DNA from 3 places in the Mesorhizobium sp. M0771 genome. Region 2 is predicted to be linked to each of the others. Evidence: predicted binding sites of a transcription regulator. Region 2 holds the regulator's gene; each other region holds the start of a gene.
The links. Region 2 encodes PhoB, which activates phosphate uptake and scavenging genes when phosphate is short. Its sites were predicted from a motif close to TGTCATNNANCTGTCAT; they were not measured.

Region 1 (4,198 bases), on a different contig from region 2:
CGTCGGCCTGGATCTCGCCGATCAGCACCGGCTTGGTGATGTGATGGTTCGGCATCATGGTCGAATAGCCGCCGGTGAGGTTCGGCACGGACACGCCGACCATGGCGTCGATGACCTTGTCGGGATCGGTGGTGCCGGCCTTTTCGACCGCCTTCACCCACATGTTGAAGCCGATATAGTGAGCTTCCATCGGGTCGTTGGTGGTGCGCTTGTCATTCTTGATGAACTTGTGCCAGTCGGCGATGAACTTCTTGTTTTCGGGTGTGTCGACGCTCTCGAAATAGTTCCAGGCAGCGAGATGGCCGACCAGCGGCGCGGTATCGAGACCGGCCAGTTCTTCCTCACCGACCGAAAAGGCCATGACCGGGATGTCCTCGGCCTTGATGCCCTGGTTGCCGAGTTCCTTGTAGAACGGAACGTTGGCGTCGCCATTGACGGTCGAGACGACGGCGGTCTTCTTGCCGGCCGAGCCGAATTTCTTGATTGCGGAGACTTCGGTCTGCCAGTCGGAGAAGCCGAACGGCGTGTAGTTGACCATGATGTCTTCGGCGGCGACGCCCTTGGCCTTCAGATAGGCCTCGAGGATTTTGTTGGTGGTGCGGGGATAGACGTAGTCGGTGCCTTCCAACACCCAGCGCTTCACCGAGCCACCGTCTTCGCTCATGAGATAATCGACAGCGGGAATCGCCTGCTGGTTCGGGGCGGCGCCGGTGTAGAACACGTTGCGCTCGCTTTCCTCGCCCTCATACTGGACGGGGTAGAACAGGATGTTGTCGAGTTCCGAGAACACCGGCAACACCGATTTGCGCGACACCGAGGTCCAGCAGCCGAACACGGCGGCGACCTTGTCCTTCGAGATCAGCTCGCGCGCCTTTTCGGCAAAGAGCGGCCAGTTGGAGGCCGGATCGACAACGACCGCCTCGAGCTTCTTGCCGAGCAGACCGCCCTTGGCATTCTGCTCTTCGATGAGCATCAGCATGGCGTCTTTCAGCGTCGTCTCCGAAATCGCCATGGTCCCCGATAGCGAATGCAGAATGCCGACCTTGATCGTGTCTTCGGCGGCCTTGGCCGGAGACGACATCGACAGGCCGGCGGCGATCACGCCCGCCGAAAACATTTTTGTTATTGTGGAGAAATTACCCCTCATACCGAAGACTCCCAAGCTGTTTGATTGCACCGCGACAATTCAAAGCAACTGCCGTGCCAAACGCGAAGGCGCCGCTCATAAAGATGTAATAGCCGAGCGTTATCAGCCGGTTGGTATATGAGCTGGAGAAACAACAAAGGCAGCCGGTAAAAATTGATTGAGGCAAATTTGCGCAGCGCACACGACTTTTGCCTAATTTTCACCCAATTGAGACAAATGCCTAGTTTTTGATCTCCGGCCGTGGTTTCCGGGCGAACAATGTTGCGGCACCGCGCAAAAACAGGGCAAGCTCGCCCTTCAAAAGAGAGACGTCATGACATCTCGCATCTCACGCATTTCCGGCATCCTGCTGCTGATGGCAACGAGCGGCGCCGCGCGCGCCGATTTCAGCGAGGGCAAGCTTCCGGACGGCACCTATCATTGCGAGGTCTACCTGCTCGGCGCCTTCCTCAACCTCGGCGACATCACCATCAAGGGCAATGTCTATACCGGCCCGGTGACATTCGGCACCGCGACGCAAGGCTACAACTATCAGATGAATGCCAATGGCGAGATAACCTGGCTCGGGCCGCTGGGCGGCTATACCACCGGTGGCAACTCCGTCTCCATGACACAGGCAACACTGGACGGCGAGACCGCCCCGTCATTCGACATCATTCTGAAGCAGCCCGACGGCGCCTTCACCGCCTCGACCTGCACCAAGGGCTGAGCGATGCGTAGTGCCGCGCCCAGTTGCGGCAAAACCTTCCTCTTATGTCATGTGAATGTTGCCTAAGCAGACTAGGGCAACGGTGCGCCGTAACATCCACCCTGAGAGGCAGACACCATGGCCAATGCACCGTCTTCATCCTCCCCCGTCATCCGCGAAATCATTGCCGAGCGCGTCTCGCGCCGGTCTCTTTTGAAAGGCAGCCTCGCCTCCGGCGCGCTGATTGCCGGCGGCAGCTTTGTCGGCTCCTTGTTTGCCGGCGAAACGCATGCCGCCACAGCGCAGTCGACGCTCGGCTTTCCCGAGCTGAAACGGGTCTACGGCAAGACCCATGCCGCCGCCGAAGGCTATGAGACGACCATCGTCGCGCGCTGGGGCGATCCGCTTGCAGCCGGCCTCGCCGAATTCGACGGCAACAAGGTCGCGGCGGAGGAACAGGAAAAGCGCTTCGGCTACAATTGCGACTACATCGCCTTCATGCCGCTGCCCAAGGGTACGGCAAATTCCGATCATGGCCTGCTCTGCGTCAACAACGAATACATCTCGCCCAATGTGATGTTTCCAGGAATGACCGAGGACGATGCCGGCAAGACGATGACCAAGGAACAGGTCGATCTCGGCATGGCGGCGATGGGCCATTCGATCGTCGAAGTGCAGTTGAAGGACGGCAAGTGGGAAACCGTGGCGGACAGCCCGCTCAACCGCCGCATCACCGCCAACACCGAAATGACCGTTTCCGGACCGGTTGCCGGCCATGCGCTGATGAAAACTTCGGCCGACCCGACTGGCACGAAAGTGCTCGGCACCAGCTATAATTGCAGCGGCGGTGTTACCCCGTGGGGCACGGTGCTGACCTGCGAGGAAGGCGTGTCCGACATTTTCGGCGGCGACCCGAAGAAGGCGCCGACCGCCGAGCTTCTGGACCGTTACGGCTTCGACGGCTCCGATATCTATGGCCGCGGCCGCTTCCATGACCGCTTCAACCTCGACAAGGAACCGAACGAGGCCAACCGCTTCGACTGGGTGGTCGAGATCGACCCTTACGATCCTAAGTCCAGGCCGGTGAAGCGCACGGCACTTGGCCGCATGTCGCATGAGGCCTCGACCGTGGTCCTCAACAAGGACGGCCACGTCGTCGTCTATATGGGTGATGACGACTATTTCGAATACATGTACCGCTTCGTCTCGGCCAAGGCCTATGATAGGGCCAATCCGGCCTCCGGCGCCGATCTGCTCGACGATGGCGTGCTGTCGGTCGCCCGCTTCGATGCCGATGGCTCGATGACGTGGCTGCCGCTGGTGCACGGCCAGGGCAAGCTTACCGCCGAGAACGGTTTTGCCGAACAGGCCGAGGTGCTGTTGAAGACGCGGTTTGCGGCAGATGCGCTCGGCGCCACGCCGATGGACCGGCCCGAGGACATCGAGACCAATCCGGTGACCGGCCGCGTCTATGCGGTGATGACCAAGAACAAGAAGCGCGACCAGTCGAAGGTCAATCCGGCCAACACGCGGCCGGAGAACCTGTGGGGCCATATTGTCGAACTGATCCCGCCCGGCGGCCGCGGCGCGGATGCCGACCACACCGCGGAAAAGTATGCCTGGGACCTGTTCGTGCTCTGCGGCAACCCGAAAGATGCCAAGGTCGGCGCCACTTTTCATCCGGATACGTCGGACAATGGCTGGTTCGTCTGCCCCGACAACATCACCTTCGACCCGGCGGGGCGGCTGTGGGTGGCGACGGACGGCGCCAATGATTTCGACCTGCCGGACGGCGTCTATGGCGTCGACACCGAAGGTGCGGCGCGCGGCCTGCCGAAGCTGCTGTTCACCTGCCCGCATGGCGCCGAAGCGACCGGCCCATGCTTCACGCCGGACGGCACGACTTTGTTCCTGTCGGTGCAGCACCCTGCGGAAGATGCAGAGACGCTCGACAAGGCGCAGACGCTGTGGCCCGACTTCAGGGATGGCCAGCTGCCGCGACCGTCCGTCGTCGCCATCCGCCGCAAGGACGGACAGCCGGTCGGCGCATAGTGAGTCCTAGGAAAAAAGGGCGGAACGCGCCATGCGCGTTCCGCGTAGCGATCCCGGAGGACGGCTCAGATCGTCTTGGCCGACATTTGCGAAGCGATGTATTCGGCCTGGCGGATAGCCAGCGACACGATCGTCAGCGTCGGATTTTCAGCCGCACCGGTGGTGAACTGGCTGCCGTCCGACACGAACAGGTTTTTGATGTCGTGCGCTTGGCCGTGCTTGTTGACGACGCCGTCTTCCGCCTTTTCGCTCATCCGGTTTGTGCCGAGATTGTGGGTTGAGGGATAGGGCGGCGTCGGGAAGGAGCGCGT
Region 2 (4,198 bases):
GATGACCTTGTCCTTCGCCTGCGCGACCGACATCAGCGCCAGCGACATGGCGACACCCGCCAGCATGGCGGCTGCAAATCTGTTCATTATAACCCTCCCTGCGCCGCCCACGGCGCGACAAAACCGGCCCGAAGGCCTGCACAAAGAGGCTCCATTTTTTCGAGCCTCGAAAAAATACTGGTTCAATGATAAGGCACTGTCAACATCGATTATGATGGATTCTGATGGCGTTGCCGCATTTTTTCGAGCTCCGCAATAAACAATGACAGGGCTGCCGGCGTCTGCCAATATTTGGCTGGTGCCGTCGAACGCCTTCACTATCATGAGGCGCGAGGAGGCCGGGAGGAAAACAAATGTCGGTTGGGATCCGCCACGACGATCTGCGCCGTCGCAACCGTGCGATGGTGATTTCGGCCGTGCGCCGGGCCGGCCAGCCGTCGCGGACCGAGATTGCGGCGACCACCGGCCTCAGCCATTCGACGATATCGGCAATCTCGTCTGATCTAATTCAAGAAGGCATCCTGATTGAAGGCAAGCCTGGCGAGACCGGCTCGCTGAAACGCGGCCGGCCGCAGGTCGGCCTTGGCCTCAACCCGGAAGCGGCGGCGGTCATGACCGTGGTGCTGTCGCTGAACTTCCTCTCCGTCACCGTCATCGACTATGCCGGCCAGGTGGTCGCGGAAGAACAGCGCCGGCTCGACACGCTGACCATGCCGCGCGACGAGCTGATCGGCGAATGCGTAGCAATCGTCGGGCGGCGTCTCGCGGACCCGGACCTCGATGTCCAGAGCATCGCCCGCATTGCCATGGGCATCCAGGGCATCACCGATTCGCAGGCGCGGGCCATGCTGTGGTCGCCAATCACGCCACTGACCGACATTGCCTTCGCCGACATGTTGGAAGCGGAATTCGGCATTCCTGCCACCATGGAGAACGACTGCAATATGATGGCGGTGGCCCTGCAATGGCGCCAGCCCGAGCGCTACCGCGACAATTTCATCGCGATCCTCTTGTCGCACGGCATCGGCATGGGGCTGGTGCTGAAAGGCGAACTGTTCACCGGCACCCATTCCTCGGGCGGCGAGTTCGGCCACATGATCCACCGTCCGGGCGGCGCGCTCTGCCGCTGCGGGCGGCGCGGCTGCGTCGAGGCCTATGCCGGAAACTACGCCATCTGGCGCAGCGCCAAAATGATGGGCGAGGATGCCGAGCCGGTCGATATCGGCGACGCTGATATGCGCGCACTCGCCGCGCGCGCCCGCGAAACCGATGGCCCGGAGCGCGAAGCCTATCGCAGGGCCGGTGAGGCGCTCGGCTTCGGCCTCGGCAGCCTGTTTGCTCTGATCGATCCGGCACCCGTCGCCATGGTCGGCGTCAGCGCCGCCGCCTTCGACCTGATCGAACCGGCATTGCGCGAAGCGATCGCCCAGACCGCCGGCGGCCAGCACTCGAAATCGATCTCCTTCGACACCGAGCCCAACGAGCTGCCGCTGATCCGCGAAGGCTGCGCCATGCGCGCGCTCGGCTTCGTCGACCAGGAGATTTTCGCGCCGGGCATTCAGGCGAAATCCGGCAAGCATGTCGCCTGAATGGCCGGCAACGGCGCGACGCGCAGCATCCTAGTCTTCCCTAATAGCGTAGCCGGCGCCGCGAATGGTACGGATGACATCCGGCATGCGGCCGTTGTTGACGGCCTTGCGCAGCCGCCCGACATGCACGTCGACGGTTCGCTCGTCTATATAGATCGTCTCGCCCCAGACATTGTCGAGCAGTTGGCTGCGCGAGAACACGCGGCCGGGATGGCGCATCATGAATTCGAGCAGCCGGAACTCGGTCGGTCCGAGCCTGATCTCGCTCTTCTTGCGGTAGACCCGGTGCGATTCTCGATCGAGCACGATGTCGCCGACCTTGAGCACGCTCGACAGCACTTCCGGCTTGGCGCGGCGCAGCAGCGCTTTCACGCGCGCCATGAACTCCGGCGTCGAGAATGGCTTGACCAGATAGTCGTCGGCACCGGTGGACAGGCCGCGCACGCGGTCGCTTTCCTCACCGCGCGCGGTCAGCATGATGATCGGCAGCCGCTCGGTTTCGGGCCGCACTCTAAGCCGCCGGCAGAGCTCGATGCCGGAAACAGCCGGCACCATCCAGTCGAGCACCAGGAGATCGGGCACGTTTTCCTGCAGGCGGATCTCGGCCTCGTCGCCGCGTGTCACCACCTCGACCTGATAGCCTTCGGATTCGAGGTTGTAGCGGAGGAGCACGCCTAGTGGCTCCTCGTCCTCCACGACCATGATGCGTGGCGCGATCATATGCAGTTCACCCTCATCAGGCCGGCGTGGCCATCGCCGTCTCGTCCTGCTTCGGACGATTGGCGGGCAATTGCTGGCCGGTCAGCACATAATACGCATTTTCGGCGATGTTGGTGACATGATCGCCGATGCGCTCAAGATTCTTGGCGCAGAACAAGAGATGCGTGCAGGCGGTGATGTTGCGAGGGTCTTCCATCATGTAGGTCAAGAGCTCACGAAACACGGACGTGTATTTGACGTCGATGCGCTCGTCGTCATTCCTGAGTTTTGCAAGCGCTGCCGCATCGGTGGCGGCATATTCCTCGACGACGCCTTGCACCTGGATCAGCACCAGTTGCGCCATGGCGTCGATGGAGTGCGAGAGGTCGCGCGGCGTGACGCTCAAGCCCACGGTGCCGACGCGTTTGGCGATGTTCTTGGCGAGGTCGCCGATGCGCTCGAGGTCGCCCGCCATGCGGATCGAGCCGACCACGGCGCGCAGATCGTTGGCCATCGGCTGGCGCTTGGCGATCAGCGTGATGGCGCGGTCGTCCAGTTCGCGCTGGCGCGCATCCATGATGGCGTCGTCGGAAACGACACGCTGTGCCAGCGCATTGTCCGAATTGAGCAGCGCCCTGGTCGAGCCGCTGACCATCGAGCCTGCCAGATCGCCCATGTCGCGGATCAGCTTGCTGATCTGCCCGAGCTCTTCATCGAAGGAGGCGACGGTATGTTCACCCATGATCTTGGTCCTCGTGCCTGAAAATTCACCCGCCGGACGGCTCAGCCGAAGCGGCCGGTAATGTAGTCCTGGGTGCGCTTGTCGTCGGGGTTGGTGAACATCTTGTCGGTGGCGCCCTCCTCGACGAGATAGCCGAGATGGAACATCGCCGTGCGCTGCGACACGCGCGCCGCCTGCTGCATCGAGTGGGTGACGATGACGATCGTGTAGTTCTGGCGCAGTTCGTCGATCAGCTCCTCGACACGGGCGGTGGCGATCGGATCGAGCGCCGAGCAGGGCTCGTCCATCAGGATCACCTCCGGCGACACGGCGATGGCGCGCGCGATGCACAGGCGCTGCTGCTGGCCGCCGGACAGGCCGGTGCCGGGCTCCTGCAGGCGGTCCTTGACCTCGTTCCAGATCGCCGCCTTCTTCAGGCTCTGCTCGACGATCTGGTCCATGTCGGACTTGCGCTTGGCCAGCCCATGGATGCGCGGGCCGTAGGCGACGTTCTCGTAGATCGACTTCGGGAACGGGTTGGGTTTCTGGAACACCATGCCGACGCGGGCGCGCAGTTCGACGACATCGATGTTCTTGTCGTAGATGTCGTCTTCATCGAGCGTGATCTTGCCGGTCACCCGCGCCAAATCGATGGTGTCGTTCATGCGGTTGAGGCAGCGCAGGAAGGTCGACTTGCCGCAGCCGGACGGGCCGATCAGCGCCGTCACCTGGTTCTGACGCACGTCGAGATTGACGTCGAACAACGCCTGCTTCTCGCCGTAGAAGACGCCGACCTTGTCGCCGCGCATCTTGATGACTTCGTTCGACTTGGCGTTCATTTTGTCGCCCACTGCATTCTCAAGGGACTGTTCGGTCATGATGTTCATACCAAATTGCCTTTTTTCTACCAGCGCCGCTCGAAGCGGCGCCGGAGCACGATCGCGGTGATGTTCATGGCCATGAGGAAGACGAGCAGGATGATGATGGCGCCGGACATGCGCTCGACAAAAGCGCGCTCAGCCTCGTTTGCCCACATATAGATCTGAACCGGCAGCGCGGTCGCCGGATCGAAAGGCGTCGTCGGATAATCGGCGACGAAAGCGACCATGCCGATCAAGAGCAGCGGTGCTGTCTCGCCGAGCGCACGCGCCAGGCCGATGATGGTGCCGGTAAGGATGCCTGGGGCGGC
Region 3 (4,198 bases), on a different contig from region 2:
ACACAACTTCGGCCTTCAGTCCGTCCTCGCCGTCCCAGAGCAGGCTGCCGTGCTCGGCGACGATGCGCCATGTGCTCTCCCAACTGGTGCGGAAGCCCGCCGCGCACCAGGAGCCTGCATAGGTGAAGCGCTTGCCGCCGCCGAGATCGAAGATAGCGCTGGCCGACGAGCCCTGCCGGTACCAGGAATTCGCCGGATCCCATTCCTGGCAATAGACGCCGGCGGGATCGCCTGCGACCATGTAGCGGGCGGCGTCGAATGTGTGGATCGCCATGTCGAGCAAGAGCACATGCGCCATCTCCTCGCGAAAGCCGCCGAAATGCGGCGCGACGAAGAAGTCGGCATGGATGCTGGTTGGCTTGCCGATGGCGCCGGAGTCGAGAAAGCGCCTTATGCGCCGGACATTGGCGACATAGCGGCGGTTCTGCACGACCGCATGGACGCGCCCCGCGTTACGCGCCGCATCGACGATGGCGCGCGCATTTTCCGGAGTATCGGCCAGCGGCTTTTCCGTCAGCAGATGGCAATTATGGGCAAAGGCGGCAAAGGCGACATCACGCCGGGCGGCTGGAACCACGACATCGAACACCGCGTCGGGCCTGGTCTGGTCGAGCACCGCGTCGAGGCTGGTGCGGATGACCGCGCCGTCGAGCCCGTATTCGTGCGCCCTCGCCTTCGCCCGTTCGGCGTCGAGATCGACAAGGCCGACAATGGCCAGCCCGTCGATCTGCCTCGCGGCATCGAGCCAGGCCTTGCTCATCGCACCACAGCCGACGAGGACGGCATTCATCATCCGGCATTCCTCCCGTCCGGTCCCTCCAGACCGAATGTCACGGCATTTCCGGCATCACCGTAAACGTTTCTCCGTAAACGTTTACGAGAACACACCCGATGGCGTAGAATGTCAATCGGCTGTCAGCGAAAATCATCCCGAAGCCTTGGCCTGGGCGGCAGCCGGTGCTAGCCAAGACAGGGGGAGAACTGTCCTTGGCGTCCAGCATCCATGACCTCGCGCGTCACCTGAACATTTCGATCGGCACCGTGTCGCGGGCGTTGAACGGCCGCGCCGACGTCAATGCCGACACCCGCCAGCGCGTGCTCGCCGCCGCCAAGCAATTGAACTATTCGCCCAACCAGTCCGGCCGCAGCCTGCGGCAAGGCACCACCCATTCGATCGCCTTCATGCTGCAGCCGCATCCGGGCGACCAGCAATATGGCGAACCGTTCTTCATCCCGTTCCTGATCGGTCTGCAGGGCCGGCTGGCCGAGGATGACCTGGATCTGATGGTCGTCATGGGCGAGCCCGGCCAATATCAGCAGGAGAGGCTGCGCCGCGTGGTTGAGACGCGCCGGGCCGACGCGGTCGTGTTGGCCAATACACGGCGGGAAGACGATCGGATCGACTATCTCAGCAAGGCCGGCTTTCCCTTCGCCACGCTTGGCCGAAGTCAATCCGGCGACGACACCTATCCTTCGCTCGATATAGATTTCGAGAGGGCGGGTGATGAAGCCGTCGACCGGCTGGTCGCGCGCGGCCACCGCCGCATTGCCGCCATCCGCCCTTCGCTTGATCTCAACTTCGGCTACCTTTTCCTCGACGGCTACCGCAAGGGGCTGGAGCGGCATGGCATCGAAGTCGACCCCGGCCTGATCGCCGACGGCTTCATCAACGAGGCAGGCGGCTACCAGGTGACGCCGCGCGTGATGCTCTCCAAGGACCGGCCCACAGCCATCATCTTCAACAATGACGCAATGGCGCTCGGCGGCTGCAAGGCACTGGCCGAGATGGGCATCAGGCCCGGCCACGACATCGCGGTGATCGTCATCGTCGACACGCCGCTCTGCCGTTATTTCTCGCCGGCGCTGACCGCCTTCCGTCCGTCGCTGGAGCCCATGGGCCGGCGGCTGGCCGAAATGCTGCTGGCATCGCTTCCGGCCTTTGCCGGCCCGGAAGGCCCGCGCATCATCCGCGAAGTCTGGCCCCTGGAGCTGATCGCGCGCGACAGCGATTGATCATTGCGCTCTTCCCTCTCCTACAAGGGAGAAGGAAGAGGCCCTCTCTGTCACGCAAGTATCATGTTCGCGTCCTAGACCGCTTTGCGAGAGGGCGACATCGTCCATGCGATGCGGTGGCCCCTTTGCGCCGCTCAAGGCTTGTCACAAAGAGGATCTCCATGAAAAATCTGCACCGAACCGTGTCGCTCGGCGCCGCATTGGCGCTGTTTACCGCCCTGACCCCTGCCCTTGCCGACAGCACCGCCACCGTTGGCGGCTTCGTCAACAAGGGCCTGGTCGGCGTCGGCCGCATTCCGGCCGATCAGAAGGACAAGTTCGGCGAGACCTTCGGCTCCGGCTCCGGCATGTCGATCGACGCCGCAAGCTGGACCCGTGGCGCGGACGGCTACAAGGGCTCGCTCTGGTTGCTGCCCGACCGCGGCTACAATGTCGTCGGCACCACCGACTACCGGCCGCGCCTCAACACTATTCATATCGAATTCACGCCGACCGCACTGGGCGCCACGCCCACCGCCGGCCAGGAACGGACCGGCGTCAAGGCGACGCTAGCCGATTCCCTGCTGCTCACCGACGACAAGGGCGCAGACGCCACCGGTCTCGATCCGCTCAACGGCGTGCGCGCGGCCAATGGCGACCTGCCGATCCTGCCCGAGGCCAATGGCAAGCTGGCGCTCGACAATGAGGCGATCGCGCGGCTGCCCGACGGCACCATGTTCATCTCTGACGAATACGGCCCCAACATCTACCGCTTCTCGGCCGACGGCCATCTGTTGTCGGCAACGCAGCCGCCCGCCGCTTTGGTGCCGATGCGCAAGGGCGCGCCGAACTTCGCCTCCGACAATCCGGGCCCCGGTGCAGCCGAACCCGATCCGAAGGATCCCGAAACCGGCCGCCAGAACAATCAAGGCCTCGAAGGCATGGCGCTGACGCCGGACGGCAAGTCGCTGATCGCTGTGCTGCAGTCGGCGCCCCGCCAGGATGGCGGCGATTCGCCCGCGACGCGCCAGAACACCCGCGCGCTGGTCTACGACGCCGCCGACCCGGCCCATCTCAAGCTGGTGCATGAATATGCCGTGCCGCTGCCGGTGTTCAAGGACGCCAAGGACAAGACCAAGGTCGCCGCGCAGAGCGAAATCGTGGCGCTGTCCGACAAGACCTTCCTGATGCTGGCGCGCGATAGCGGAAACGGCCAGGGGGTGAAGGGCGATACTTCGCTGCTGCGCCAGATTTTCGTCGTCGACGTCTCTGGCGCCACCGACATTGCCGGCGGCGCCTTCGATGCCGCCGACAAGCCGCTGGCGCCCAAGGGCGTGCTCGACCCCTCGGTGACCCCGGCCAAGCTGACGCCGTTCATTGACATCAACGACAACAAGGAACTCGGCCGTTTCGGCCTGCATGACGGCAAGCCGAACGACAAGGACAATCTCTCGGAGAAGTGGGAAGCGATGTCGGTGGTCAGCGTGCTCGATCCGGCGCTGCCCGACGACTATTTCCTGTTCGTCGGCAACGATAACGACTTTCTCACCCAGGACGGTTTTCAGGTCGGCGCGCCCTACAAGGCCGACGACGGCGCCGATGTCGACACCATGTTCCTGGTCTATCAGGTCACGCTTCCGGGCCTCGCCAACAAGTAGCCGTATACGGAAAGGGGGACGCGCCCGGCGCGTCCGCCTCTAACCGTTTGTCGGCGATCAGCGATGCCGTGAAGGCACCTATTTCAAGATCTCCGCATCCCTTGGCACGCCGGCATCGATCGGCTCGGCGGTCCGGCTCGACACAGCCATGATCTTGCCCGCGGCCGACAGGTTCGGGCGCACATAGACCTGGGCTACGCCGTTGACCCGGCTGTAGAGGTCGATGATGTCCTGGTTCATGAAGCGCACGCAGCCCGACGACGCGTTCTTGCCGATGGAATCCCATTCCGGCGTGCCGTGCAGCCGGTACATCGTGTCCTTGCCGTCGCGGAACAGATAGAGCGCGCGCGCGCCGAGCGGACTCTGCGGTCCGGGCGGCATGCCGTCCTTGTATTTCGCCAGTTCCGGCCGGCGCTGGATCATTTCGGGCGGCGGCGTCCACACCGGCCATTTCTTGCGCGCCTGGATCACGGCGCTGCCGGTCCAGCCAAACCCGGCCTTGCCGAGGCTGACGCCATAGCGCATTGCCTTGCCGCCGTCGCGCACCA

Region 1: the regulator PhoB is predicted to act here: its motif matches at 1,902-1,918, upstream of NKI05_RS11870 (PhoX family protein).
Region 3: the regulator PhoB is predicted to act here: its motif matches at 2,062-2,078, upstream of NKI05_RS18790 (esterase-like activity of phytase family protein).

The regions. Positions count from the first base shown of each region.
Region 1 covers NZ_JAMYPC010000006.1:158,178-162,375, reverse strand. Annotated here, with positions in the region: gene urtA (urea ABC transporter substrate-binding protein) at 1-1,147, opposite strand, end outside; gene NKI05_RS11875 (hypothetical protein) at 1,461-1,856, shown strand; gene NKI05_RS11870 (PhoX family protein) at 1,974-3,887, shown strand; gene NKI05_RS11865 (GMC family oxidoreductase) at 3,953-4,198, opposite strand, start outside.
Region 2 covers NZ_JAMYPC010000020.1:54,135-58,332, forward strand. Annotated here, with positions in the region: gene xylF (D-xylose ABC transporter substrate-binding protein) at 1-87, opposite strand, end outside; gene NKI05_RS25630 (ROK family protein) at 354-1,589, shown strand; gene phoB (phosphate regulon transcriptional regulator PhoB) at 1,620-2,309, opposite strand; gene phoU (phosphate signaling complex protein PhoU) at 2,326-3,030, opposite strand; gene pstB (phosphate ABC transporter ATP-binding protein PstB) at 3,072-3,896, opposite strand; gene pstA (phosphate ABC transporter permease PstA) at 3,914-4,198, opposite strand, start outside.
Region 3 covers NZ_JAMYPC010000012.1:6,537-10,734, forward strand. Annotated here, with positions in the region: gene NKI05_RS18780 (Gfo/Idh/MocA family protein) at 1-793, opposite strand, end outside; gene NKI05_RS18785 (LacI family DNA-binding transcriptional regulator) at 988-2,013, shown strand; gene NKI05_RS18790 (esterase-like activity of phytase family protein) at 2,175-3,650, shown strand; partial or broken gene NKI05_RS18795 (L,D-transpeptidase) at 3,729-4,198, opposite strand, start outside.